Regions from separate parts of the Vreelandella neptunia genome, predicted to be linked through region 1. Evidence: predicted binding sites of a transcription regulator. Region 1 holds the regulator's gene; each other region holds the start of a gene.
The links. The regulator LexA, encoded in region 1, represses DNA repair genes until DNA is damaged. The targets are predictions, from matches to a motif close to TACTGTNTANNTANACAGTA.
Positions count from the first base shown of each region.

Region 2: the regulator LexA is predicted to act here: its motif matches at 1,991-2,010, upstream of uvrD (DNA helicase II).
Region 3: the regulator LexA is predicted to act here: its motif matches at 2,085-2,104, upstream of SR894_RS21000 (DUF1654 domain-containing protein).
Region 4: the regulator LexA is predicted to act here: its motif matches at 3,006-3,025, upstream of recN (DNA repair protein RecN).

Region 1 covers NZ_CP140255.1:2,003,629-2,010,987, forward strand. The annotation lists gene SR894_RS09320 (ribonuclease J) at 1-1,090, opposite strand, end outside; gene purU (formyltetrahydrofolate deformylase) at 1,321-2,175, shown strand; gene SR894_RS09330 (energy-coupling factor ABC transporter permease) at 2,200-2,871, shown strand; gene lexA (transcriptional repressor LexA) at 3,044-3,724, opposite strand; gene SR894_RS09340 (TetR/AcrR family transcriptional regulator) at 4,136-4,828, shown strand; gene SR894_RS09345 (L,D-transpeptidase) at 4,806-5,342, shown strand; gene nagZ (beta-N-acetylhexosaminidase) at 5,585-6,616, shown strand; gene SR894_RS09355 (hypoxanthine-guanine phosphoribosyltransferase) at 6,662-7,240, shown strand; gene ppsR (posphoenolpyruvate synthetase regulatory kinase/phosphorylase PpsR) at 7,284-7,359, opposite strand, start outside.
Region 2 covers NZ_CP140255.1:4,750,347-4,757,705, reverse strand. The annotation lists gene uvrD (DNA helicase II) at 1-1,939, opposite strand, end outside; gene hexR (transcriptional regulator HexR) at 2,197-3,051, opposite strand; gene SR894_RS21965 (PA3496 family putative envelope integrity protein) at 3,301-3,516, shown strand; gene SR894_RS21960 (sodium-dependent transporter) at 3,623-4,966, opposite strand; gene SR894_RS21955 (DUF72 domain-containing protein) at 5,122-5,976, opposite strand; gene hglS (2-oxoadipate dioxygenase/decarboxylase HglS) at 6,191-7,359, shown strand, end outside.
Region 3 covers NZ_CP140255.1:4,546,411-4,553,769, reverse strand. The annotation lists gene SR894_RS21010 (Y-family DNA polymerase) at 119-1,393, opposite strand; gene SR894_RS21005 (LexA family protein) at 1,390-1,839, opposite strand; gene SR894_RS21000 (DUF1654 domain-containing protein) at 1,836-2,069, opposite strand; gene SR894_RS20995 (SOS response-associated peptidase) at 2,199-2,855, shown strand; gene SR894_RS20990 (endonuclease) at 2,866-3,756, opposite strand; gene SR894_RS23005 (YHYH domain-containing protein) at 3,923-4,090, shown strand; gene SR894_RS20985 (ATP-binding protein) at 4,515-5,816, shown strand; gene SR894_RS20980 (hypothetical protein) at 5,894-6,613, shown strand; gene SR894_RS20975 (ECs_2282 family putative zinc-binding protein) at 6,979-7,260, shown strand; gene SR894_RS20970 (hypothetical protein) at 7,260-7,359, shown strand, end outside.
Region 4 covers NZ_CP140255.1:267,603-274,961, forward strand. The annotation lists gene SR894_RS01330 (RnfH family protein) at 1-87, shown strand, start outside; gene bamE (outer membrane protein assembly factor BamE) at 95-553, opposite strand; gene fur (ferric iron uptake transcriptional regulator) at 626-1,078, shown strand; gene recN (DNA repair protein RecN) at 1,285-2,958, opposite strand; gene grpE (nucleotide exchange factor GrpE) at 3,169-3,810, shown strand; gene dnaK (molecular chaperone DnaK) at 3,968-5,902, shown strand; gene dnaJ (molecular chaperone DnaJ) at 6,067-7,215, shown strand; gene SR894_RS01365 (HNH endonuclease) at 7,290-7,359, opposite strand, start outside.

The sequences.
Region 1 (7,359 bases):
GCATAAGATGCTTGGGTCTTACCCACTGGTAAAGCTTGATGAGCTCATCCTCAGCTGGATGCCCGGTGGCATGCAACTCAGGATGATTAACCTCGTCATAGATGCTGACACCTAAGTGCGCCAAGCGCTTTTTAAGCTGCTCAATGGGGCGCTCATTGCCGGGGATGGCTTTAGCCGAAAAGATGACGTTATCGCCCGGCTGAAGATCCACAAAAGGGTGCCGCCCCTGAGCTAGACGCTGTAGTGCAGCGCGGGGTTCACCCTGGCTGCCGGTGGCGATAATCACCACTTCATCCGGGGGGAGGTAACCTAAGTCATGATTGGGCACCAGCGGCGGTAAATCATCCATATAGCCAAGCCCACGTGCAACGCTGACCATGCGCTCCATAGAACGGCCCATCAAGCTGATGCGGCGGCCACATTGATGGGCTGCGCGCCCTATCGCTAACACCCGGGCAAGATTGCTGGCAAAGCAGGAGACCACTACGCGGCCCTGGCAGTTGCTGAGAGTTTTTGCCAGCGCCCGGGCGACGTCCCCCTCGCTGCCTGAGTGCCCGGGCATGGGGGCGTTAGTAGAATCGCCCACCACTAAATCAACTGGCGCAAGCGCCTTGAACTGGGCCGCGCTTATCGGCGTGCCGATGATCGGTTCAGGATCGAGTTTCCAGTCGCCGGTATGTAGAACGCGATAGCCTCCGGCCATCATGATCAGCGCACAGCTTTCGGGAATCGAGTGGGTTAAAAGCAGATAGCGCAGCGTAAATGGCCCGCTTTCCAACGCCTCGCCAGGTTCAATAACATGGATTGCTGCGCTGCTAAGCTGATGCTCGGCAAATTTTAGCCGCAACAGTCCGGCTGCCAGTGGGGTGGCATAAATGGGGCAGTTCCACATTGGCCAGAGCCAGGCGACCGCACCAATGTGGTCTTCGTGGCCATGGGTGATAAATAGCGCTTTGGGCACGATCCCTAGTGCTTTCGGCGTATCGAGATTGGGTACCTGCAGCGGCGAGTTGGGAAGATCCTGGCGGATCATCATGCCGCAGTCCACGGCTATCCAGTGCTCGTCATAGCCGTATAGCGTTAGATTCATTCCAATCTCACCGCAACCCCCCAGCGGCAAAATGCGCAGCGGTGGACGACGACGGGGACGAATTTGAACGCGTGATGAATGCATCTGTTATGAAAAACCTAAAAAGTAGTGACTTAACTATACGGGAAGGCAGGGGCGGCTAACAATCATCCTTGGCCTTCCGATACAATATGCAGCCTAAGCCGCTGGTTTGTCATAATTACCTTAGAAATAGGTCAAGAGTAGCTCACATGTCTCATTATTATCGTTTAGTGGTTTCCTGTCCTGATCGGGTAGGTATTGTTGCACGGGTTTCAAACTTTATTGCCCAGCAGGGTGGCTCCATCACCGAAGCCAGCCAGCACTCTGATTTAGAAACCGGCTGCTTTTTTATGCGCTATGAAATTCTGGCGGATTCGGTGGGTATGTCGGTGGAAGCACTGCGCGCGGCGTTTGAACCGGTGGCCAGCGAATTCAATATGCAGTGGTCACTGGTGGATACCCAGCAGCGTCGCCGCGTAGTGCTGATGGTGTCGCGGGAGTCACACTGCTTGGTAGATCTACTTTACCGCTGGCAGGCGGGTGAGCTGGATTGCGATATTGTTGGGGTTATCTCCAACCATGACGATATGCGTTCGCTGACCGAGTGGTACGGCATTCCTTACCACCATGTGCCGGTCGACCCCGACAATAAGCAAGCGTCGTTTGCCAAGGTTCAAGCTGAAATCGACAGCGCTCGCGCTGACTGCGTGGTGCTGGCGCGCTATATGCAAATACTGCCCCCCGAGCTGTGCGCGCGCTATGCGGGGCGAGTGATCAATATTCACCACAGCTTTTTGCCCTCTTTTGCCGGGGCTAAGCCTTACCATCAAGCCTACCAGCGTGGCGTTAAACTGATCGGCGCTACCTGTCACTATGTAACCGAGGAACTCGACGCAGGTCCTATCATCGAACAGGATATCCATCGTGTTAGCCACTGCCACACACCCACTGATCTAGTGCGCTTTGGACGTGATGTAGAAAAAGCCGTGCTCGCTCGGGGCTTGCGCTGGCACTTGGAAGATCGCGTGCTGGTGCACGGCAACAAGACAGTGGTATTTAGTTAACGCTCATCAACCCTAGAGGCCGCCATGTCATTTGCGCAAAGTGTACTAGCGCCCTGGGCGCTGCTGCTCACCTGGCTACTCTCGCTGGGCGTGATAGCGTGGACACTTTGGCGGCGGCCCTGGCAGGTATTGATCGAGGATACCGCGCTTCAGCACCGCTGGTTAGGCGCCACGCTGGCGGTGATGCTTATGTGGCAGCTTCGCGCGCAGGCGGTTGATTGGCTAACGCTGCACCTTGTCTTTACGGTATTGATGACACTGGTTTTTAAAGCGCCGTTAGCGCTGATCAGCAACGTGCTGATCAATATCGCCATGGTGGTGATTGGTCGCAATGAATGGATGTTGTTGGGGGCAAATGTGCTGGTTACCGGGATCGTTCCGGCGGCCGTTATTGGCACGGTATGGCGGCTGGTAGATCGCCGCCTGCCGGATAACTTGATGGTCTTTCTGTTTGCCTGCGGCTTTTTTGGCGCGGCGCTGGCAACGCTAGGGGGAGGTCTGGCGGCGGTAGTGCTGATTATCGTCGCAGGGACTGACCCTGAGGCGATCTACCTTGCCCAGGAGTACGCGCGCTTCCTGCCCTTGTTAATGCCTTCAGAGGCGTTTATTACCGGCATGCTGCTAAGTATTTTATTGGTCTATCACCCTAACTGGGTGGCCACCTTCAATGACCACCGCTATATCGACATGCAATAGTGTGGGGACTAGCAGCCTGTCGGGCTTGACCGATCGTCGCGAGAAGCACGGATTTTGAGCCAAATTTATCGATCGATTGAGGCGAATAGCGCGCTATTTAACGAAATCGATCGAATAAAGTTGGCCAAAATACCGGGATTCGCAGTAGATCAGTGTTAAGTCCGACAGGCTGCTAGCCGAGTGCCTGGCCGTTACCGCCTCGAATCACTCCGACTCCAACGCCTTCGATATCGAGGGATTGGGAGCGCAGGTCGATTTCAATGGGCGCAAAATCAGGGTTCTCTGCAAACAGCGTCACTTGATGCCCCTGGCGTTTGAAGCGTTTAACCGTTACTTCATCGTCTAAGCGGGCAACCACAATCTGGCCATCGCGCACTCGGTCGGTGCGATGAACCGCCAATAAATCACCCTCCAAAATGCCAATATCCTTCATGGAAAGCCCGCGCACACGCAGCAGGTAGTCAGCTTTGGGCGTGAAGTACTCAGCCGGTAGGGGGCAGTAACGATCAATATGTTCAGCGGCTAAAATGGGGCTTCCAGCGGCCACCTCACCGATCACTGGCAGGCCAGCGGGCAGGGGTTCAACGTTGGCAGCGGGTAACGCGGTGACTGCGCTATCGAGGGTCTCTTGAGGTTCCTGGTTGGGCAGGCGAATGCCTCGAGACGTGTTGCGGATAATGCGAATAACGCCTTTGCGTTCCAGCGCGCGCAGGTGCTCTTCAGCCGCATTGGGGGAGCGGAAGCCGAGTGCTTTGGCAATCTCAGCACGGGTAGGAGGGTAGCCAAATTCGCCCATAGTCTTAACGATAAAATCAAACACGTGCTGTTGGCGAGCGGTTAGCGGACGCGACATACCAGACTCCATAAATAGTGAATAGACAGTAACAAGCTAAATGTCGACTTAATCAATAAGTGTTTAAGTATACAGTATGTTCCTCTGTCCAGTATATGGCCTGTCAGTGCCTATCGACTATGTCTATACAATTTTCCTAAGAAACCTCTGATTAACTATTGCGCTCGACCATACGGCGTTAAAAATCGCCTCAAAATGCTCATTTACAACCCGTAAACTCCGCTTTTTCGTTGATTTTTGCCTTGTCTGGTCTTCGCTCATTACGTTAAACAGAGGCCCCTTAATCGTTTGAAACTAAGTTTCTGCTTATTTAACCTGCCACATTTTGTCAGTAAATCAAGCGTTGAGCCCACCAAGGTTATGGCATAGTATTTTGCTATGTTTTAAACACCTGTTTCCCTGGAGAGCGACATGGCTCAATCTGATACGGTGACCCGTATACTCGATACTGCTGAGGTGCTGTTTGCAGAGCGGGGTTTTGCCGAAACTTCGCTGCGCAACATCACTAGCAAAGCGCGCGTTAACCTGGCCGCTGTTAATTACCATTTTGGTTCCAAAAAAGCCCTGATTCAGGCCGTTTTTTCCCGCTATTTGGATCCTTTTACTCAGCGTTTTCATACCGCGCTGGATGAGCTGGAAGGCCAACACGCTGGTCGTGTTATTCCACTTGAAACACTGCTCGAAACCATGGCCACCACCGTTCTTGCGGTACCCGCCGAACGTAATAGCTTAAAAGTGTTCATGCGCTTGCTCGGTCTTGCCTACAGCCAGGCACAGGGGCATCTCAGGCGCTATATCCAGCAAGAGTATGGTGATGTGTTTACCCGCTTCACCGAGCTTGTACGTAAAGCAACGCCGGATCTGCCTGACGCTGAGCGCTTTTGGCGGCTACACTTTATGCTTGGGACGGTAATATTTACCCTTTCTGGCCTCGATGCACTGCGCGATATCGCGGAGAAGGATTACCACGAACAGGTCTCGGTGCGTGATTTGGTCAGACGCTTGCTTCCTGTCGTTGTGGCTGCCATGAATGCGCCGTTACCCATGACCCTTGAAGAAGCCAAACCTGAAGAAGGAAAACATGCGAACGCCTACGCTAGCTGAGCTACCTCCCACTGAGAATATCTGGCTGGAGATTGATACTACCCAACAGGCGCTGCGCTGTTGGCGAGGGCCTAAAGTGCTCCATGAGTGTGCAATCTCCTCCGGTGCTGCTGGAAGCGGGGAGCGCAATGGCAGTGGTAAAACGCCCCACGGCTGGCATTATGTGCGAGCCGCTATTGGTGGAGACATGCCCGAAAATGCGGTGTTTCGCGGTCGTCGCTGGACGGGCGAGACCTTTTCGCCCGAACTCGCCAAAGAGCATCCTGAGCGTGATTGGATTTTGACCCGCATACTGTGGCTGTGTGGCTTGGAAAAAGGCGTGAACCGCGGTGGTCAGGTGGACTCGCAAAGGCGCTATATCTACCTGCACGGGACGCCGTATGAAGAGCCTATGGGAGTAGCTGCGTCCCACGGCTGTATTCGTGTACGCAATCCTGATCTGCTCTATATCTTTTCGTTAGCGTTGCCGGGAACACCTGTTTGGTTGCACGGTGGCCGCCAATCCTTTGATTGACCTTTTTCAATTGTTTCAAAATCCATGATCACATGGGGAGGGTAGGTTGAAGCGAGGGTCTTTCGCTTCAGGGACGGCGAAAGTAGCGCCCATGGATGGGGTAACAGCGCCCTCGCGGAAACCTGCCCTCATCATCGAAGTTTATCGATTGCCAACTACGATTGCCTTGGCAAAACTACACAGATTTTGACACCGCTAGACGATCGTCTAGAATCATCGCCCCTTTTAATGGACCTATCACGATGACTCAACCGTTAGGCCCGGTCATGCTTGACCTTGAAGGCACCAAATTGACGGCTGCAGAAAAGCGCTTGCTGCTAGACCCGACGGTCGGGGGCGTTATTCTGTTTGCCCGCAATGTCGAAAATGGCTATCAGGTTCGCAAGCTCTGCAGCGATATTCGCCGCGTGCGTGCTGATTTACTGCTCGCCGTGGATCAAGAGGGCGGTCGCGTTCAACGCATCAAAGAGGGGTTAACACGCCTGCCAGCCATGGCGCGTATCGGTGAGAGCTACCGCACCACCCCGGAAGAGGGGCTGGCGTTAGCCAAAGATGCCGGCTGGTTGTTAGGTATGGAGATGGCTGCCTGTGGTTTGGATCTGAGCTTCGCCCCGGTATTAGATGTTGAGAGCGGTCTGTCCAGCGTTATCGGCGATCGTAGTTTTAGTAGTGACCCCCAGCACGTGGCGCAACTAGGTAGCGCCTTTATTCAAGGGCTTCATGATGCCGGTATGGCTGCTGTGGGCAAGCACTTTCCCGGCCACGGCGGGGTTGCGGCGGACTCCCACGTTGCCTTGCCAGTAGACGATCGCCCGCTGGAAGTGATTAAACAGCACGATCTTGTGCCCTTTACCCAATTAGCCCCGCAGTTAGATGGGGTCATGCCGGCGCACGTTATTTATAGTGCTTTCGATACGCGCCCAGCAGGATTTTCACCCAGTTGGTTGGGTATGTTGCGGGAATCGCTTGGCTTTAAAGGCTGCGTTTTTTCTGATGATCTGAGTATGGCAGGCGCCCACGAAGCGGGAGACCCCAAAGCGCGTGCCCAGGCAGCGCTGGCAGCTGGGTGCGATATGCTATTGGTTTGTAATGACCGGGCCGCTGCGCTTGAAGTGATGGAAGCATGCCAAGGAATCAATTCTAAACGCCCCGCTAAACTGCGTTATAGCCGAGCACGGCCAGACCTAGACGCGCTGAGTGCACTGGGCCGTTGGCGTCGTACTCATGCTAAGTTGGAAGCGCTAGCGGATAAGCCGAAGCCCAGCGCTGATTAAATCCCTTACTTAAATAAAGCTTTTCACCCGCCGTGGAGTTGGTAGATGTCAAAGTTGGATAAAGAAGCATTAGAGTCGCTGGACTCGATGCGCGAGCTGATGGATAACGCCGACTGCCTAATTTCTCAGCAAGAGGTAGAGAGGGCGCTGGATCGTATGGCGGAAGAGATTACTCGGGATTTAGGCGATAAACTGCCGGTTTTTTACTGCGTAATGAATGGTGGCTTGATTACCACCGGTCATCTGCTTACCCGCTTGGGCTTTCCGCTGGAAGTGGATTATCTGCATGCCACTCGCTACCGTAACGAGCTGCGCGGAGGCGAGCTGTTTTGGCGCGTTTCACCTGAAGTGCCCATGGCGGGCCGTCACGTAGTGATTGTTGACGATATCCTGGACGAGGGTGCGACCCTGGCGGCTATTTTGGCATACTGCGAAGAAGCTCAGGCCGCCAGCGTCACCACAGCGGTACTGGTGGATAAACAGCACAACCGCAAAGCCGTGCCCGGTTTGAAAGCTGACTACTGCAGCCTTGAAGTCGCTGACCGCTACGTGTTTGGCTTTGGTATGGATTACAAAGGCTACTGGCGCAACGCACCGGGGATTTTTGCCCCCAAAGGCATGTAATTCACTGGGGGCTTGCGCAGTTTATCACTTGCGTAGTTTTGCATTAGCGGGGCGAAAAACGCCTCGCTAAGCCTGTTTCAGCAATCATCCGCGTTGAAATCTCCTCCACCGAGAAGCGC
Region 2 (7,359 bases), 2.2 Mb from region 1:
GGTGTGGCGGTAGCTCGCGCAAAAAGCGCGACGGGCGTGGAAACACCTCTTTGCCGTGCAGGCGGCGGGTTTCGGCGTGGGTCAGGTAGAGCTTCTGCATGGCGCGGGTAACGCCGACGTAGCAGAGCCGACGCTCCTCTTCGAGCCTGCCCGGTTCCTCCAGGGACATCTTGTGCGGAAACAGCCCCTCCTCGACACCGGCAATAAAGACGACGGGGAACTCCAGGCCTTTGGCGGAATGCAGCGTCATCAGCTGTACGCTGTCCTCAAACTCTTCGGCTTCATGGTCGCCAGCATTAAGGGCGGCTTCTGAAAGAAACGCTTCCAGTGCCGCCATGCCTTCGCCCGCTTCAGGGGCTTCAAAAACATCGCCTTGGGTAAAGGCGCGGGCAGCAGTGACGAGCTCTTCCAGGTTTTCGACCCGCGCCTGGCCTTTCTCGCCGCGCTCACTCTTGTGGTGCTCGATCAAACCGGTATGCACCGTGACGTGATCGATAATTTCGTGCAGCGCCATGCCAGAGGCATCGTTATCGAGCTGCTCAATCAGGTTGGCGAAGGTTTGCACGGCATTGGCCGCGCGGCCTTTCAAGGTGCCGTCGTTAATCGCATCGTGGAGTGCCTGCCACAGCTGAATGCCTTGTTCACGGGCACGTAGGCGGACAATCTCCACCGTGCGTGTGCCAATACCTCGGGTGGGTACGTTGATCACCCGCTCAAGCGAGGCGTCATCATCGCGGTTGAGCATCAGGCGCAGGTAGGCCAGGGCATTCTTGATTTCCAGGCGCTCGTAAAAGCGGTGACCACCGTAAATACGGTAGGGCATGCCTTGGCGAATCAGCGTCTCTTCCAGCAGGCGAGACTGGGCGTTTGAGCGGTAGAGAATCGCGATATCGCGGCGGTTAAAGCCTTCGTCGACCTTCTCCTTGATGGTGTCGACGATATAGCGCGCTTCTTCCAGGTCGTTAAACCCGGCATAGATCGAGATCGGCTCGCCTTCGATACCGTCGGTCCACAGGTTTTTACCCATCCGCTCGCTGTTGTGGCTGATCAGCGTATTGGCGGCTTCCAGAATCGCGCTGGTGGAGCGATAGTTCTGCTCGAGCCGCACGGTGTGGGTTTGCGGAAACTCCTGCTCAAAGCGGCTGATATTCTCCACCTTGGCACCGCGCCAGCCGTAGATCGACTGGTCGTCATCACCGACGGCAGTCATCGGCGTCTTCATGCCGGTGAGCAGCTTTAGCCAGGCGTACTGCAGGGTATTGGTATCTTGAAACTCATCCACCAGGACATGACCAAAGCGCTCTTGGTAGTGGTTTAACAGCGCCGGGTTATCGCGCAGCAGCTCCAGGCTGCGTAGCAGCAGTTCACCGAAATCGACCAGGCCGCCGCGCTCGCAGGTGAGCTGGTAGCGCTCGTAGAGCTCAACCATCTGGCCCATGTAGGCATCGCCATCCACATTGACCTGGTGCGGGCGCAGTCCCTCCTCTTTGCAGCCGGAGATAAAGTGCTGCACTTGGCGGGGCGGGTAGCGTTCGTCGTCGATGGCGTAATCTTTCAGCAGCCGTTTGACCAGCCGTAGCTGATCGTCAGAATCGATAATCTGGAAGTGTTGCGGCAGCTTGGCGTCCTGCCAATGGGTGCGCAGCAGGCGGTGGGCGATGGAGTGAAAGGTACCTACCCACACATGGCGCATCGAGATGCTTAGCAGCGCCTCGAGGCGGGTGCGCATCTCCTTGGCGGCTTTATTGGTAAAGGTTACCGCCAGCAGTGCGTAGGGTGAAAGCCCTTCGGCCTGCATCAGCCAGGCGATGCGATGAACCAGCACGCGGGTTTTACCGGAGCCTGCGCCTGCGAGCACCAATAGATTACCTTGGGGAGCGCTCACTGCTTCGCGCTGGGCGGAGTTGAGCTGATCGAGAATCGCCGTGACGTCGTCCATAGTAGCCGCTGCCGGATCAAAAAATAGGCGGCTAGTCTAGCACAGCCAGCTAACTGGCTGTGTATACAGGTGTGGCAATCTTCTCGCCTCTGTGTCGAGGGCAGGTTTCCGCGAGGGCGCTGTGAACCCATCCGTGGGCGCTACTTTTGCATCTGACCGCCATGGAGGGCGGAAATGCCGGAATTGTCAGGAACACTTTCCGGCCCTGTCAAAAGACCCTCGCTTCAACCTGCCCTCGCACTCGGTATAGGCAAAGACTAGGAATCTTCAGGAAAGCGCAGCGTATTAAGGCTCTTTTTAACCGCTTTGAGCTGTTCGGCGAGTTTCGGCCCGCGGGTTTTGGCCACGCCCACGGCGAGTACATCGATAAGCACCAGGTGTGCAATCCGCGAGCTAAGCGGGGTGTAGATTTCGGTGTCTTCGTGAACATCGATATACAGCGGCAGGCTAACCTCTTCGGCGAGCGGCGAGCCGCTGGGGCACAGGCCAATGACTGTCGCGCCCGCTTCGCGAGCCAAGCGCACGCTGGCGACCAACGCTTTGGTACGGCCGGTTTGGGAAATGGCCACCACCACATCGCCATCGTTCAAGGTCACCGCCGACATATTCTGCATATGCGGGTCAGCGTAGGCAGAGGTAGAAATTTGTAGCCGGAAAAATTTGTGCTGAGCATCAAAAGCCACCGCGCCGGATGCCCCAAAACCATAGAACTCGACCCGATTGGCCATCGCCAGGGCGTTCACCGCACGGCCCAGGGCCTCATTATCCAGACGGTCACGAACCGATAGCAGCGTGCCCACGGTCGAGTCGAAGATGCTGTGGGAAAACTCAGCGACCGAGTCGCTATCGTTCATGGAGAACTGGGCAAACTGACTGCCGCTGGCCAGCATTTGTGCCAGCTGTAGTTTGAAGTCCTGAAAGCCATTGCAACCCAGCGCACGGCAAAAGCGCACAACGGTAGGTTCGCTAACGGTGGCTTCGGTGGCCAAGTCCACAATACGCATGTGGATGACCTCTTCGGGGTTGCGCAGTACAAACCGCGCCACTTTTTGCTCGGAGCGTCGAAAGTGCTCCATGCGGCGTCTCATTTCATCGAACAGGGCGCGACTCACGTTCAGCTCCTTGGCTTTCTAGCTCACTTGGCTACGTTGGCATTGGTCACAGTATGCCTGACTGATGGTGCAAATGGGCACTGATAACGACGTTCAGGCTAGCGTTTAAAGGCCGTTAGCCCCTTTTTTTATGAATGGTCATCATTTTGTCAAGTAGGTTATAGTAATAACTGAAGTGCCGCACTGCATCATAACAGTCGTCACGGATGCAGGTGGACGAAGGCATATTCATCTGGAGGAACGTCGATTATGAGAAACGTCGAACGAATCACCTCGGTTAAAAGCGAATTGCTCGACATCTTCATGAGTATGGAAGTCGATGAGCATGCTCAGCGCCAGCGCAGCGCTGCCCAACGCAGCTTAAGAGCGCGGCGGGGTATTGAGCTTCATCGTGAGTTTCAAAAGTTATCGCGGGATATCGCCCCCTTGCCCGATGAAGATCGGCAAGAGAGCGAATTACACTAAGTTTCAGGATGCCAAGAGAGTAGGGGCGCAACTATTATCTGCGCAAAACCACGCTGCCCTGTCGGTTAGCAGGGCCTTGGCAGCTCGGCTATACAAGCGGCTGAGCTTAGATTAACCCTGTTACGAAGACGGCAATAACGCCAGCGGGCGCAACATAGCGCGCGATGACGTTCCATACGCTCTTGCCGGTCGCTGAAAGACCCAGTTCATCTTCCACGCTGCTGCGCTCCAGGCACCAAGCGGTGAATAGAATCGCACCCAGCCCCGTCAGCGGCAGCATGATTTTGCTGGTCAACGTATCCAGCAGGTCAAACACGCCCAGTCCAAACAGCACCGGTTCGCTCCACACGTTGAATGACAGCAGCGCCGCAATACCCAGTAACCAAGCGCCCACCCCGGCCACAACGGTAGCCATGACACGGCTTAGCGGCGTGCGTTCTTCAATGAATTCCACCACGGGCTCAAGCAGTGAAATGGCCGACGTTAATGCCGCAAACGTCAGCAGCAAGAAGAACATCAACCCCAAAATCGTTCCGCCTCCCATGTTGCCAAAAGCCAGCGGCAGGGTGACAAAAATCAGTCCAGGGCCCGAAGCGACATCCAAGCTATTAGCAAAGACGATCGGGAAGATGGCTAAACCAGCGCCTAACGCGATGACGGTATCCATGATGATGACCGTGCGGGCGGTTTGCAGCAGATCGATTTCTTTGCCCAGATAAGAGCCGTAAGCCATCATGATGCCCATACCCAGAGAGAGGGTGAAGAAGGCGTGACCCAAGGCGGCTAGCACGGTTTCTGCTGTGAGCTTGCTCCATTCCGGGTTGAACATATACGTCAATGCTTCGCCAAAGTGGCCGGTCGTCATGCCGTAACCGATCAGCACGACCAGCAGCAGTGCGAGGACTGGCATCAGAATGCGTACAGCGCCTTCAAGGCCTTTGGTAACGCCGCGGGCGACAATCCCAATGACCAGCAGCATAAACACGGAGTGGCCCAGCAGCAGCAACCCAGGGTTACTCAACATGCCATTAAATAGCGCGCCAATGCCATCGGCATCTTGACCGCTAAAAGCACCGCTCACCGAGTTGACGGTGTAGTAGAGCGACCAGCCGCCAATCACGCTATAAAACGACAAAATCAAGAAGGCCCCGACAATGCCACTGATGCCCACGATGGCCCAGGCTTTTGGCTTTTTAGCCGTGCGCGCCAGCTCTGACATCGTGCTGGCGGGGTTCTTCTGGCCGCGCCGCCCCAAAAGCCACTCAGAGACAAGAATGGGCAAGCCGATCAGCGCGATACAGAGCAAATACACAAATACGAAAGCAGCGCCGCCGCTTTCACCCACCATATACGGAAATTTCCAGATATTACCTAGACCCACCGCTGAACCAGCGGCGGCCAGCACAAAGGTCATTCGCGATGACCACTGCGCATGCGCAAGCTTCGCCATACATCACCCATTAAGTCGATTGTTGTGTAAGTTACTGCGTGCTGGGCACGCTAGTTTTCGGAAAATTGAGTTATTGCCAGCGTACTTTTCCGAAAGTAAGCGCAATTTATCTGATCGACCGCAAGCATGCCAGTTAGCTGACCTAAAAAGGTGGGTTAAAACAGTTGGCTTTGCTTTTCACCTGCAAAGGGCCCAAGTGGGGGCAATGGCGTCACTTCTCCTAGTGCGTTATAGAGTAAGCGGGCCATGTGGGGAGACTCGCGGTTATCCGCAGTATGCACAAATAAGAAAGGGGTTTTCCCCTGATTTATCCACAGCTTTAGCCGCTCTTTCCAGGCGACGAAATAGTTGCTATTAATCGTTTTGTCAATATGGCCAATGAAACGAATGACAGGAAAATTTGCCGTTGAAAGCACGTGTAGCGGGAGTTTCGGCTTTTCTTGCTGGGCATGGGCCAAGCCCACATGGCCATTTGCCGGGGTTGAGAAGAGCGGGCGTACGTCGAGCATCACGCGATTGGCCGAATAAGTTATCAACAGGCGGTTAAGGGCTGTTTCAGCGGCTCCTTTGTGGAAAAAATCAGGGTGGCGAACCTCGACTGCGCAAGGCAAATGGGCAGGCCAAGCGGCGAGCAGCGCTTCAAGCTGGGGAAGCTCTTGGGGGCCGAAATCCCGTGGCAGTTGAACCATGGTGGGCCCAAGGCGGTCGTGCAGCGGTTCTAGCGCCGTCAAAAAAGCCCAGGCCTCCTCTAACCGGGTTAGCCGTTGATCGTGGGTGACGCTGGCAGGCAATTTAAAACAAAAGCGGAAGTGGGATGGTGCCTGACACGCCCAGGCAGCAATGGTTTCCGGCTTTGGGGTACCGCTATAAAAGGTAGTGTTGCCCTCAACGCTGGAAAACACCGCCGCGTAATCGCTTAACAGCTCAGTTTTGGCATGGCGTGGATAAAGGTTACCCAGCCAGTCTTGATTGGCCCACATAGGCAAGCCTAGATAAAGAGGAAGCGTCATGGGTGCCAGCCTACGTCAACAAGATCAAGCGCTAATGTAACAGGTTAAGCGCCCCGCCCGTTAAGCGTGCATGGCGGCTTCTATAGGGGCTTTGCATGGCTTTTATGTATAGCAAGGCGCGGAAAAAGTGAAATTGTTAAGACGCCGATAGCGCTACTATGTAGGTATAGCCCCTTTATGGGCAGGTATAGCCGTTTACAAACAGGATAGTGCCATGTGTTCAGCTTACGTTAGCAGTGATGAAATTCGCGACCAGTTTTCCCGCGCCATGTCGGCGATGTATCAGCAGGAGGTGCCGCAATATGGCACCTTGCTGTCGCTGGTTGAGGCGGTTAATCAAGAGGTACTCGCCGCTAATCCTGCACTTAACAGTGAATTAAAACAAAGCGATGAGCTGGCGCGTATCAACGTTGAACGCCACGGCGCTATTCGAGTGGGAAGCCCAGGCGAGCTTGCTATGTTGCGGCGAATGTTCTCGGTCATGGGGATGGAGCCGGTGGGGTATTACGACTTATCTACCGCAGGCGTGCCGGTTCACTCCACGGCATTTCGGCCGGTCGCGGATAGTGCCCTCAAGCGGAACCCCTTCCGCGTATTTACCTCGTTATTGCGCCTTGAACTGATCGAAAAAGCTGAACTAAGAGAACAGGCGAGTGAAATTTTAAGTGCCCGCGATATCTTCACTGCCAACGTGAAAACGCTGATTGAGCGTTTTGAGCAGCAGGGTGGCCTAAGCGCCGACGATGCCAAGCAGTTTGTGCAGGAAGCGTTGGAAACGTTCCGCTGGCACGACAACGCCACGGTCGACTTGGCCACCTATGAGCGTTTGCATGCCGAACACCGCTTAATTGCCGATGTGGTCTGCTTCCGCGGCCCGCACATTAACCACCTAACGCCGCGCACGCTGGATATTGATGAAGTGCAGCGGCGCATGCCCAGCGTTGGCATTGACCCCAAAGCGACGATTGAAGGCCCGCCTCGCCGAGACTGCCCAGTCCTGCTACGTCAAACCAGCTTCAAAGCACTGGAGGAGACGATTGCTTTCGCGGACGCTGCTGAGGGTAAACACACCGCCCGCTTTGGCGAAATCGAACAGCGCGGCATTGCATTAACGCGCAAGGGGCGCGAGCTATACGACCGCCTGCTGGCAGCTGCCAAAGAGAACTCGCCCACCTTAGCCAATAATGACACCCATCAAGCGCATTTATCTGAGGTGTTTAAAGCGTTTCCCGATAGCTATGAAACGCTGCGTCGCGAAGGATTAGCGTTTTTCCACTATCAGGCGGTTCAGGGTGCATCTGTGCAAGGAGAAGTTTCAGTTGAGCAACTGGAGAGCTTGATCGAACAAGGCGCCCTCCGTGTGACCCCGATGATTTATGAAGA
Region 3 (7,359 bases), 2.4 Mb from region 1:
GCGCGGCTCGGCTAACTAATAGGGTTCCCCCTACAGAATATTGAGTTGATGTACTCTGCTCTAAATTAGTGGTTAGCCTAACTAAAAGAAGTGAGTTAGGCCCGCCAGGGATGGCGCTCTACGTTTTAACAACGGCTAGTTCTTCCCACTTCGTTGTATACCTTGGGGTTCGATGCTCGCAGCGCAACTCCCATGCATTGGACTTCCTCGGCATTCCCAGCCGGACAGTATTTTTTCCGTGCTCCCGGTTTAGCTTATCCAGTGTTGCCATCAATTTCTCATTCCTTTCCCGCTTCTCATTACTCAATGGCTCAGCCAGCAACCCAAGCTGTTCATTGCCGTAGTCGCACAGATCCATGAGCATAACGCCGCATTTTTGATACATAATGCCCGGTTTGAATATGCTCTCCAGCCCAGCCATCGCGGTACGGACCAGCTCACGACTGTCATTCGTCGGGTGGGGCAGTGGTATCACTAACGATTTGCTGTAGCTGGGTAGATCCGGGCGGAATCTATTGGTACGCACGAACACCATGATCGCCTGGGCAAGGCCTTGCTGCTTACGTAGCTTCTCGCCGGCGCGTGAAGTGTGAACACGGATCGCTTCGTGAAGGTCGGCTTTATTGTTAGTGAGGCGCCCAAAGCTGCGGCTGACCATGATCTGCTTTTTGGGCTGCGTCATGTCGTCTAGTGTTATGCAGTCCTGCCCCTGGAGCTCATAAATGATTCGCTCCATCACAACCGAAAAGTGTTTCCTTAAGTGTTTAGGCGCGGCATTGCGTAGCTGCCAGGCTGTTTCTATACCGAGAGTTTGCAGTCTCACAGCACTACGGCCAGCGACACCCCATATTTCCGTCACCGGTAGCTGCTCAAGGAAAGCACGCGTGTCGTCGCTGTCTGGCTCCATGATGGCCACGCCGTTAAAGTGTGGCTCCTTTTTTGCGCGGTGGTTGGCGATCTTTGCCAGCGTTTTAGATGTGCTAAGCCCAACGCTAACGGGTATGCCGGTGTCACGACGCACTTGGTGCCGCATTACTTGGCATCGCTCATTGAGAGTTTGGGGCTCGAACCCTTCAAAACTCAAAAAGGATTCGTCGATCGAGTAAATGTCAACGTGGGGGGTGTGCTGACTGAGAACGTCAGTGACCCTTCGAGACATGTCGCCGTACAGCGCATAGTTGGAGCTCAACAAAATGCACTGACGGTGTACGTGTGGGTCGATCTGATGCGCTGGCATGCCCATCGCTACGCCAAGCTGCTTTATTTCAGTGGACCTGGCGACAACGCAGCCATCATTATTCGACATCACTCCAACGGGCTTGCCTTCCAGCTTCGGGTTGAACACGCGCTCGCAGCTGACGTAGAAATTATTGCAGTCGACAAGAGCGATCATACGGTGAAGCCTGGTGCCAGCGAGTGAATGTTATGAGTGACCACGCCCCACATCTGGCACTCACGGCCTTCTAAGGGTATTGGCCGGAACTCTGGGTTAGCGGCGAACAGGTAATGGCGGTTGCCCATCATGTCGTAACGCTTACACGTTAGCTCACCGTCAACGCTCATGATAATGATGTGCCCAGGCTTGGGCTTAAGCGAGCGATCGACAATGAGCAGGTCACCATCGTAGATGCCCACGCCTGTCATTGATGAGCCTTTGGAGCGTAGGTAATACGTCGCGCTGGGGTGTTGAATGAGGTGGGCGACTAGATCCAGCTCGGCTTCAAGATAATCATCTGCCGGAGAAGGAAACCCGGCGCGGACTTCACCAGCGGCTAGGGGTAGTTTCAGTGGTGGGGCGGTGGTATCGACACGCCCGAGAACGGTGAGGTGGATGCTCATGCCATCGACTCCTCAGGGTTCCATGTAACCTGCACATGCTCGCCATGGTCATCCATGGTGGTGAGCGTGACGTTCTCGACAGTACCCAGGTCGGAAAGCATGCGCTCCCAATCATCCACTTCATCTTCAGGCTGACGCTTTATCTCCACGTAGTGCTTCGACTGTGCACCTGGGCTATTGATTGCCCGCTGCACGCGCTGGACCAACTGCTGATACGTTTTCTCTGACATACACGCCTCCTATAATGCTGGTGATATATACAGTATTTTAGGCAGACGATAAGCGATGACCAGCGTTGACTGCAAGCGCTCATGTGTCAGGGTGGCTGCGAGCCGTAAATTATCGTCTATCATTCAAGGATGTGTGGACGATTCGCGTTATTCACCCCGCTTGATCAGTTGGCCAAAATGGTTGGCGCTACTGTGCCCGAGCAAGAGGTAAGGCCTCGCTACAACGTCGCGCCCGGCACGTGGATCGCTGCCGTGCACCAGACGTCAGAAACCGAAGCACCGATCATTGGCGAGATGTGGTGGGGGTACAGACCGAGGTGGGCTCAAAGCACAGGTAATCAGCCGATCAACGCGAGAGTTGAGACGGTGGCCACCAACGCCTATTTCAAATCGGCGTTTTCAAAGCATAGATGCCTGATACCGGTTGACGGCTGGTATGAATGGATTAAAGACTCAAAACCCAAGCAGCCGCATTACATTTGCCGGAAAGATCGTGGGCCGCTGTTTTTCGCAGGCATATTCGCTGAGCGTGATGATGGAAGCCTAGGCTGTGCCATTGTCACTGAGCCCGGACGCGGTAGTGCTGCTGAGGTGCATGATCGAATGCCACTGATATTGGATGGCGATAGCCTTGAGCATTGGTTAGCGCCTGACATTACTGATCGGGAGACGATCAAGCAGATGGTGCGACATATCGATGCCAGTCTGATAGAGCATTGGCCTGTGAGCACCAAGGTTAACAAGCCTAGCGAAGGGCAGAGCGAAGAGCTGATTAATCCGGCGTGATGTTATCTAATCATCGGCAGATCGACTCGCACGGCACACCATCACTATCACCATCTAAGCGACTGTTCCCGCATTGATTCAAGTGGAACATTGTCTCTTCGCATGACGCCATGGCGCCACAAGTCTTACGAGTTGAACAGCTAAAACCGGAGCTGCTTTCCGATCGCAGGGAAAGAGCGGACGTTGTTCGCAGTCGTGCTGGTGTCTGTTGGTTGGCTACCTCACCAACATAAGCGTTGGCCGTTCCTTGCGCAGCGGCAATCCTTCGATTGCGCTCCAGCTCCCACTCATCGACAGGATCTTGACGTGCCCAGGCTGTAAATAATTGCTGCTGCTGTCGACTGATCTCGATGCCGTAGGTATCTCGCATATACCAATAGGTGCGTGCAATGTCACCGCGGCGGTGGGGCGGTGGCTGGAAGGTGCGTTCTTCAAACGATACCGCGACCTCGCACGCACCATATTCATGAACGGGCGCATTGACCATTCCAAATCGCATATTGGACCTATCGCCGTTTACTTCACCAATGGCGGGCACCAAATTATGCAGGTCTGCCTCGGCCATTCGAAATACTGCGTCGTTTCGGCGGCAGTTGTCCCGACCACCATCCTGCCAGCATTGGCGCTGTCGGCCGAAATCATACGCGGGCATCACATGCTCCCATTCAATGCGGCTAGCCCTTTGTGGTTGCTTTCTAATTTCATAGCCACATGCTTCTAAATTGGGCCCAGCCTCAAAGTCGAACTGGCAGCCACAGTAAAAGGAAGTGTCCTGGTCGTAATAAATTTGATCTTCTGCAATTCGTTTTGCCGAATTAAAAGAAGAGGGCACAGCAGCAATGGAGTGGCTCGACAGCAGTAGAGCTGCCGTAAACGTGATGAGGTAAGAAATTTTCTTCATATTAGTGGTCCCTTCATGAGAGGAGGAAGACTAATAAAATTTCATCCTTGGTGCGAGTTGATTGGTACTACTAAGTAGGCTTTTGACTAAAGTACGCTTCGCTTCAGCATGATAGATGCTAGTCTCGTAGTGCTGGTAGTAGGCCAGCAATCACAAGGAGACGATCATGAAGAAGGTGTTATTGGCTCTAATGCTGGCTGGTATGTTCTTCGGAGCAGGTAACGTTTCAGCATCAACTGCTGCATATAGCGGTGAGGTGGTTGAACATGGGGGGCGAACTGATAGCAATGGTTGTCATAGGGATACTAAGGCAGGGACGCGTCACTGCCACTGAGTAAAGTTTTGCAACGCCTTAAACGTCGCCTTAGGCATGCCGCGCGAGTTGCACTTAACTTACATCTTGGGTTAGTTAGGATCCTGTCAACTTAAGGATGTGCGAAATCCCAATAGTCCGTTGACGACCCAAAGCGGCCATCAGCAGAATAGTAGCCCCTGGCTCACAATGCGTTTTTTCTGGTCAGTTCTGAAACGTGAAGGCTTGTATTGCCGGAAGATAATCTTGGAAATACATATAAAATAATTGCTTATGACCAGATCTTTTATGTTTATGCGCAATTGGCTAACGAGCCTTACTAGGAGAGAATAGTATTTACCCCTTTTTTATCAGTAGATTAGGTGCCTTTTAGGAAGGTGGGGCTTCCCAGAAATACGCGCATGCGCATGAATAAAACTGTTATACACAAGGAAATATTGAGAATATGCCCGAATTAAATGAGGTGTTTGGAGTTAGCCCAAATCAAATTCTCTCCTATATCGAGCGAGACAAAATCGACACAAAATTTAGTGACTCCCTCACCTGTGGGAACCACATTGTTGTATACGGTGCTTCTAAACAGGGAAAAACAGCATTAGTGTCAAGGCATCTGCCTTATGAAGAAAATATTGTTGTTAGGCTTACACCGAGCACAAATATATCGGATATATACTCAAGCATCTTGAGGCAGCTCGGAGTAGAAATTGAAACGAGCACGCAAAATGAAGAATCTACCAAAGCTTCGACGAGCGTTGGTATAAAAGCCAAAGCGAAAATACTACTATTTGGCGAAGGAGAGGCAAGTGCTTCTGGCACAATAAGTGCTGCAGATAAAAATACTAAAACGTACGAGACAGTTCCGTTTAATCTATCTGTGGCACAGGATATTTCCGAGCTTCTTCACAAAATTAATTTCAAAAAGAAAATTATTTTAGAAAATTTCCATTATCTAGACGAGGAGAGGCAAAGAGAGTTTTCATTCGATCTAAGAACATTCCAAGAAACAGGGATAGTTTTCGTAATTCTTGGCGTTTGGCGGAAGAAAGACAGGCTTAGAACATTTTGTCCGGATCTAACAGATAGGGTTGAAGATATACCTGTAGAACCATGGATTGAAGACGACTTTAGGAAAGTGATCGTAAAAGGATCTCACGAACTTAATATCTCAATCAGTGAAAGTGTCGTTTTAACATTCATTGCAAATTCGTTTGGCAGTATCGGTGTGCTTCAGGAACTCCTAAAGGTTTACTGTAGAGTTGCCGACGTTAATCGTACCCATGAGGGATATGCACGTCATCTAGCGGACGACTCTTACGCAAATGAAGCGTTAGAAGAAAAATGCAATGAATATCGAGAAAATCACCAGCAAGCGTTAGAACTATTGGCTTCTGGAAATGTTACCCACTCAAAGGGCAAGGAAAAGGCACCTCTTCACCTCCCATACTATTTGGTGAGGATAATTGCACAAAAAGGATACAACGGCATTATTGGGGGGCTTTCCAGAGCTGATATTACTGATGGAATTAAATCGATACATCATAGAGCTCAAGATGTTAGGCCCGGAGACATAAGCAACCTTCTCCACAACATTTCTCATCTACAATTTAAGAAAAAATTGAATCCACCATTGATTGACTATGATCAAGGAAAAAGACTTCTTTTTGCGATTGATTCGACATTTTTCTTTTTCCTCAAAAATAGCGATCTAGTCGAGTTTGAGGAGGAGTTACCATCACCACTGGAGTAGCAGTGTATAACAAATCAAAGCACTCGGACGCAGCATGGCTGCGCCGATGTTTGAGGCGTTAGGCGATAGGAGATCACATGGAAGAAAATTTGTGCAGTTGGGCGCCTAGTTTAGTAGTAGAGCTGATTAAGGCTATTGCATGGCCAATTACCGTGCTAATAATCGGAATTCGCTTTCGTACTGGCATATTTGAATCTATTCAAATATTCTTTTCCAAGAATACAGTCTCAGAGGTGTCTGCGTCTGCATCTGGAGTATCGGCGAAATTTGTCGCCGCTCAGCAGTCACTAGAAGCTCTTGAGGGTTCAGGAGGTAACTCTGTTAATTTGCCAGAGAATATGAGCTTAGAGGCCATCAGGCAGCGACACGAAGAACATAAAACGGAATTTAGTGAAGATATACTTGGTGGGATACAAACACATATCGCCGCACTCAATATTAGTCCGGAAGAAACTGTCAATGTGCTAGCTCAGGAAGTGTCACTTCTTCAGAGCGCAATTCGATACTTCGATATTAACAAAGTTTTATTTCGCTCGCAGTTCAACTTATTTTCAATAATGGCTAATAACGGTGGCCGCACAAGTAGAGCAGACGCCGAGCATTATTTCCTTTCGATAAAAGAGCAGGTAGGCGAACCATTGCTCGATTGGGATTGGATAAAATATGTGGCCTATCCTGTGAGTAATGGGCTGATGATCGAAGAAGGTTGTGATTACAGGCTGACGTCGCTTGGTAGATCATACGTGTCATTTATGTCGAGAAACCCACAGCTAGTGGATGAGCTTGCTAAATTGTAGCTACAAAGCGCCTAACACTCGCAGGCAAGCCAACGGCTTTTTCGTTCCGCCATCGGCTCCACTACAAAGCCGCGGTTGCTGAGGGCGTTAAACCGCTATATCAAAGTCGCTTAAAAGGCACCTTCAGGCCGAAAAGGAATGTTCATGAGTAAGAGCTAACCACCCTAAGCGGTCATGGCGGGAAATGCAGCAGGCGCGCGAGTTCTGGTTAAAAAATATAGTTAAAATTAGGGTTTGATTATATCAACGAATTATAGCGTATTTTGTGGGCTGTATTTGTCGGATAAAACGTGCCAGCATGTTTATTTAATCATCGGTTGGGCAGTCTAATACTGTTACGTGTACTCACGATTTGGAGAAATCGTATGGAATCAGACAAATACAATAGAAATGTTAGTTTGTTATGCCCGACTTGCGGCTGCTCCGAATTTTCATATGACGAAGGTGTAGATGAGTCCATCCAAGTAATGACATGTGCCTCCTGTGAGCGAGAATTCAATAAAGATGAACTAATCCGCGAGAACAGTGAAAATATCGATGAACATCTCTCTGAAATTAAGACGGAAATCACTAAAGATTTTGCTGATGAAGTTCGTAAATCGTTGAAGAAAGCATTTTCTGGAAGCAAGAATATAAGGTTCAAGTGATGCCGATTTCTATAGATGTGGGTGATGTAATAGCTGGTTTGGCATTTCTTCTGTCGGCATATGCAACCTGGCAGACGGTTAGCTTCAATAAGAAGCAAA
Region 4 (7,359 bases), 1.7 Mb from region 1:
GTCGAAGTCTACCGACCGTTGGCGATTGACCCCAAGGCCGCTCGCCTAGAGCGCGCTAAGCGCCAAGCGAGCGACCCGAAGCGTTAACCCGCTTTTAAAACTGCTGAACAGGCTGTGTGCCCTCGGGTGGCCGCGTCTGGGTGCTCTCTGTAGGGAGGGCATCCATTGGGTCAACGCCTTCCGTTGCGGGCCCCATGCTGCTCTCGCCTTCAAGCGGTAGCTCTTTGGATAGATCTCCCTCTTGCTCAATGTTCACCAAGCGACCCTGGGGATCGAAGGTGAGCGTTACTCGACGCTGCTCAACATCGCCATACGCTTTATCTAAACGGAACACATAATCCCACTGGCTGGCGTCAAAGGGCGCTTCCAGCAATGGCCTGCCCATTACGTAAGTAACCTGCTCTTGGGTCATGCCTGGTTGAAGCTGGCTGACCATCTCTTGAGTGACCAGGTTGCCTTGGGGGATATCGCGCTTGTACACGCCTACGTAGCTACAGCCGCTAATGACGGTAAGGGCAACGGAGAGCGTGATGATTTGAGTCAATTTTTGCATTTGGGCCTATTCTTCACTATCGTGGTTTCGGTTGATCATACCCGACCTAACCAGTTACTGCGAAGAGCGACCATGGCCGATCAGAACCATGAATTGCGCAAAGCCGGTCTAAAAGTGACCCTGCCGCGCGTCAAGATACTTCAAATTCTCGAAAATGTTTCGGGTCAGCACCACCTTAGCGCGGAAGAAGTGTACAAAACACTGATTGATGCGGGCGAAGATGTTGGCTTGGCAACCGTATACCGCGTATTGACTCAGTTTGAGTCAGCGGGCTTGGTAATTCGTCATAATTTCGACGGAGGCCATGCGGTATTCGAGATGACCCAAGAGGATCACCATGACCACATGGTGTGCCTTGAAAGCGGCGAAATCATTGAGTTCGTTGATGAAATCATTGAGCGCCGTCAGCAAGAAATCGCTGAAGAGCACGGCTACGAATTAGTGGATCATGCTCTGGTGCTCTATGTGCGTCCGCGCGGTTCCGACGTGACGCGACAGGACAGCGGGCCGACGAACAAGAAATAGCGTTCGTAGGTCGCCGTTAGTCGCAGACCGTGAATCGCGGTTCGAAATATAAGCGCCCCTGAGCCATTTGGCCGAATTCCTGGTTAACAGAAGCTGTTAACTGAATTCGCCAAGTGGTTCAGGGGCGTTTGTTTTGCTATCTGCAGGTGTGCTGTATAGCTATGCGCTATCGCCATGCACAGAGGCGGCGTAAGTCACCCGCTCAATCAGTGCGGCGGGCGCTGGCTGGCGTGCAGCATTTCCCGTGCGTGGGCGAGGGTTTGGTCAGAAAGCGTGACACCGCCCAGCATACGCGCCAGTTCGCTGATGCGCCCCTGCTCGTCGAGTAGCGCCATCTGGGTCAGCGTTGTATCGCGCTTCGCCTGTTTCTCGATATGCAGGTGCTGGTGCGCCTGTGCTGCCACCTGAGGGAGGTGGGTCACGGTCATGACCTGGCCGTTTTCGCCCAGTTTGCGCAGTAGTTGGCCAACGATCTCTGCGGTGGCCCCCGAGATACCCACATCCACTTCGTCAAACACCAGGCTGGGCACCGTTGAGTGCGTCGCCGCGACCACTTGAATCGCCAGACTAATCCGTGACAACTCACCGCCGGAGGCGACTTTGGTCAATGGGCGAGCGGGCTGGCCGGGGTTGGCGCTAATCAAAAACTGCACGCGATCAAGGCCTTCAGGGGAGGGCGCGTCTTTCGCGGTGACTTCCACTTCAAAATGAGCTTTGCCCATGGCCAAAAAGCCCAGCTGCTGCTGCACCTCTTTACCCAAGCGAAGCGCGGCTTTTTGACGGCTCTCGCTGAGTTTTTTTGCCCCTTGGCGGTAGCTCTCGCGTAGCTCGACAACCCGTGCACTGAGTGCCTCCAGGTCATTGCCACCCTCTTCTAGCTGCGCGACTTCCCGCTGTAGCTCAGCATGCAGGGCGCATAGCTCTTCAGGAGCAACGTGGTGCTTGCGGGCAATTCGATGGACGTCGGTCATTCGCTCTTCAACCCAGGCGAGCCGCTCAGGGTCTAATTCGGTGGTGCTGGCAAGGCGATTGAGTTCGCTGGAGGCCTCTTCCACTTGAATGCGCGCATCGCTCAGCATGGCAAGGGTGTTTGCCAGGGTGCCTTTGTCACTGCCTGGCAGCGCACTTAAGTGGGCGAACGCTTGGTTGAGCAAAGAGAGCGCGCCGCCCTCGTCGCTGGCGCAGCAGTCGGCGGCAAACTGGGTTTCGCGCAGGGTCTCTTCCGCGTGAGCCAGGGTGTGCTGCTCCTCTTCTAGCGTGGTTAATTCACCCTCCGCTAAACCGAGCTGATCCAGTTCTTCTACTTGGTAGCGCAGCAACTGCCTTTTGGCCTCAACTTCACTGCCTTCTTCGCTTAGCTTCTTCAACTGACGACGCGCGCTGCGCCACTCCCGGAACGTTTCGCCTAATTGAGCGGTGGCATCGTTTAGGCCAGCGTAATCATCTAGCAGGGCGAGGTGGGTCTCTTCACGCATCAGCGCATGGTGGGCATGCTGTCCATGAATCTGAATCAGCTGCTCGCCGAGGGATTTTAAGTCAGAGATAGTCGCGGGGTGGCCGTTAATCCACGCCTTGGAGCGGCCGTTGGCGGTGACCACGCGGCGCAGCAAGCACTCTTCTGCTGGGAGCTCCCGTGCCGTTAGCCACTCGACGGCGGCGGGCAGGTGCTGAATATCGAAACGTGCGGAGAGATCCGTACGCTCCCGGCCGTGGCGCACGCTTCCAGCGTCGGCACGCTCGCCCAGGCAGAGCCCAAGGGCGCCTAACAGGATCGATTTGCCCGCGCCGGTTTCCCCGGTAATCGCAGTCATACCGCCGGTCAAGTCGAGTTCCAAGTGATCGACAATGGCGAAATCTTGAATAGCTAGCTGAGTAAGCATGGCGCCTCCTGAGGCGATACAGCATAGAAGCTGGATACTTATCCAATAGTTGTTGATTTATACAGTAGTTAATAACTCACTTCAATGCACCTCTTGAGATGGAATTTATGGCCCCCATATAGCGTGCATGATCAGTCAAAGCTAGTGACTCAAAGCTTACTTCTTTGCGCGCCGCCCGCGTGGCCGCGCTCTACTTTTTAGGAGCACAACATGGCGAAAGAACCGCAAACACCAATGGACGATGAGCTGGCCCGCCACGAGCATGAAGCCGAAGGCGCTGAACAAGCGGCTGAGAAGGTCGCTGAAGAGCGCTTGATGGAGGGTGAGTTGGAAGGATTGATCAATGACGAAGAGGCGCTAGAAGACAGCGTCGACAACCCGGAAGCGGAAATGCTGGCAGCCCAAGTGGGCGAGTTAGAGCAGAGCTTGGCCGAAGCCAAGGATCAAGCCCTGCGCGCCGCCGCTGAAGCGCAAAACGTGCGCCGCCGTGCTGAGCAGGAGGCCGAGAAAGCGCGCAAGTTTGCCCTGGAAAAGTTCGTTAAAGAGCTGCTGCCGGTGGTGGATAGCCTGGAAAAAGCGCTTGAGACCATGGAAGAGGGGGCATCGGAAGTTCACCGCGAAGGTGTCTCCATGACCTTGAAGATGCAGCTGGATGTGCTCAATAAGTTCGGCGTTGAAAGCATTGAGCCACACGGTGAGCCCTTCGACCCCCAGGTGCACGAAGCCATGACCATGGTGCCTAACCCGGATCTCGATCCGAACACCGTGATGGACGTTATGCAGAAAGGCTATTTGCTCAATGGACGCCTGGTGCGCCCGGCAATGGTTGTAGTGAGTAAAAAAGCCGATTAAGCCACTGGCGGCACAGAGTTTGAAATAAGAGTGTGAAAAAAGCCCTTGAAATGTCAGCGGCGGCCCCCAAATAAAGGGCAACCCCGCGGGGAAACCCGCAGACAAGCTTTAAAGACTAAATTTTCAGTTTTGTAACAACCGAATTCGAGGTATTGCTATGGGACGTATAATTGGTATCGACCTGGGCACCACTAACTCTTGTGTGGCCGTGCTCGATGGTGACAGCGCTAAAGTTATTGAAAACGCCGAAGGCGGCCGTACGACGCCGTCTATCATCGCTTATACCGATGATGGTGAAACGCTGGTCGGTCAGGCGGCTAAACGTCAGGCCGTTACTAACCCAGAAAACACCCTGTACGCCATCAAGCGTCTGATTGGCCGTCGCTTTAAAGACGACGTTGTCCAGAAAGACATCAAGATGGTGCCGTACAAAATCAGCGAAGCTGATAACGGTGACGCTTGGGTTGAAGTAAAAGGCAAAAAAATGGCACCGCCGCAGGTAAGCGCGGAAGTGCTGAAGAAAATGAAGAAGACCGCCGAAGACTACCTGGGCGAAGCGGTCACCGAAGCGGTCATTACCGTACCGGCCTACTTCAACGACAGCCAGCGTCAGGCGACCAAAGACGCCGGCCGCATTGCCGGTCTGGACGTTAAGCGCATTATTAACGAGCCAACCGCTGCCGCACTGGCCTACGGTATGGACAAGTCGCGCGGCGACAAAACCATCGCGGTCTATGACCTGGGTGGCGGTACCTTCGATATTTCGATCATCGAAATTGCCGATGTCGACGGTGAAACCCAGTTTGAAGTGTTGGCCACCAACGGTGACACCTTCCTGGGCGGCGAAGATTTCGACTTGGCGTTGATCAACTATCTGGTTGATCAGTTCAAGTCTGACAGCGGCATTGACCTGTCCGGCGACAACCTCGCCATGCAGCGTCTGAAAGAAGCTGCCGAGAAAGCCAAAATTGAGCTTTCCAGTGCCCAGCAGACCGACGTGAACCTGCCGTACATCACTGCCGACAACACTGGCCCGAAACACCTTAACGTTAAGGTGACACGCGCCAAGCTGGAGTCGCTGGTAGAAGAGCTGGTTCAGCGCTCGCTCGAGCCTTGCAAAATGGCGCTGAAAGACGCGGGTCTTTCTGCGGCTGAAATCGACGAAGTGATCCTGGTCGGTGGCCAGACACGGATGCCGATGGTGCAGAAGAAAGCCGCTGATTTCTTCGGCAAAGAAGCACGTAAAGACGTTAACCCGGACGAAGCGGTTGCCGTTGGTGCAGCGATTCAGGGCGGCGTACTGGGTGGCGATGTTAAAGACGTTCTGCTGCTTGACGTTACCCCGCTAACCCTGGGTATCGAAACCCTGGGTGGCGTGATGACGCCGCTGATCGACAAGAACACCACCATTCCGACCAAGAAGACACAAACCTTCTCAACGGCGGATGACAACCAGACAGCGGTGACCATTCACGCCGTACAGGGCGAGCGTAAGCAAGTATCGCAGAATAAGTCGCTGGGTCGCTTTGACCTCGCCGACATTCCGCCCGCGCCGCGTGGTGTGCCGCAGATCGAAGTCGCCTTCGACTTGGATGCCAACGGTATCCTGAACGTATCGGCGAAAGACAAGGCCACTGGCAAAGAGCAGTCGATTGTCATCAAGGCGTCTAGCGGTCTGTCCGAGGAAGAAGTCGAGCAGATGGTGCGTGATGCCGAAGCTCACGCTGAAGAGGACAAAAAGTTCGAAGAGCTGGTGCAACTGCGTAACCAAGCTGACGGCATGATTCACGCGACGCGTAAAACGTTGGAAGAAGCTGGCGACAAAGCGACTGACGACGAGAAGCAGGCGATTGAAACGGCCATCAGCGAGCTGGAAGAAGCGGTTAAAGGTGACGACGTCGATAACATTCAGAAGAAACTGGATGCACTGACCGAAGCCTCTGGCCAGCTAGCCCAGAAGATGTACGCCGAGCAGGCCGAAGCGGCTCAGCAAGAGGGCGGTGAAGGTGCCGAGAACTCGGGCACCAAGCCGGAAGAAGACGTGGTTGACGCCGAGTACGAAGAAGTCAACGACGATCAGAAAAAGCAGTAACATCCTCTTTCTGCCAAGGAAAGCGGTGACGCGGGAGCCTACTCCCGCGTTGCTGTTTCCGCGGCCAAGACGCACGTAGTTAAGTATCACGTAGTTAAATATACAGTTGAATACATGGCTAAATGTGCAGTTGAGTGCGTAGCTAACCAGGAGGCGTAGGGCCTATGTCCAAACGCGATTATTACGAAGTCCTGGGTGTCGAAAAAGGGGCCGATCAGAAAGAGATCAAGAAGGCCTATCGCCGTCTGGCGCAAAAATTCCACCCTGATCGAAACCCGGACGATACCAGCTCCGCGGAAAAATTCCGCGAAGTGTCCGAAGCGTATGAAGTGCTTAGCGACGGCGAAAAACGCGCTGCCTATGACCAGTTCGGCCATGCGGGCGTTGATGGCCAAGGTGGCGGCGGCGGCGGTTTCGGCGGTGCTGGCGCTGGTGATTTCAGCGACATTTTCGGCGATGTGTTTGGCGATATCTTTGGCGGAGGCGGTGGTCGCCGTCGTGGCCCCAATGCCCCGGCACGCGGTTCCGACCTGCGCTATAACTTAGAGCTGGATCTAGAGAATGCCGTTTCAGGCACCACGGTCGATATTCGCGTGCCGCGGCATATCGAGTGTGACCGTTGTGATGGCGGCGGCGCTGAGCCAGGCTCTTCTAAAGAGACCTGCCCGACCTGCCACGGTCACGGCCAAGTGCGTATGCAGCAAGGCTTCTTTGCCGTGCAGCAGACTTGCCCGACCTGTCATGGCTCTGGTCAGCACATTAAAGTGCCGTGCCATAAATGTAATGGCGAAGGTCGTGTACGTGAGACACGCACGCTGTCCGTCAAGATTCCGCCCGGCGTGGATACCGGCGACCGTATTCGCTTGAATGGCGAAGGCGAAAGCGGCGTGAACGGTGGCCCGCCTGGGGATCTGTATGTGCAGGTGGCGATCAAGCCGCACCACATCTTCCAGCGTGACGGCAAGCACCTGCAGTGCGATGTGCCGATCAACTTTGTTGATGCCGCGCTAGGTGGTGAGCTTGAAGTGCCCACGCTAGACGGCCGCGTGAAGCTGAAGATTCCGCCGGAAACCCAAACCGGCAAGCTGTTCCGCCTGCGCGGTAAAGGCGTCAAGCCAGTGCGCGGTGGTATGCCCGGCGATTTGCTGTGCAAGGTAGTGGTGGAAACCCCCGTCAAGCTCAACGACGAGCAGCGCGACCTACTGCGCCAGCTGCAACAGAGCTTCGACGACAGCAATAGCCACAACCACTCGCCGAAGAAAACCGGCTTCTTCGACAGCGTGAAGAGCTTCTTTGAAGATATGAAGCCGTAACGGCGACGACGCGTTTCGCTGCATGATCAACGCCCCAGTATCTTTAGATGCTGGGGCGTTTTTTTGCATGTGCTTTATCGCTGTAGGTGATCCATTCGCCACGTTAGCGCCTCGCGATCAGGCTGCCACCGGGTCGATCTGGGT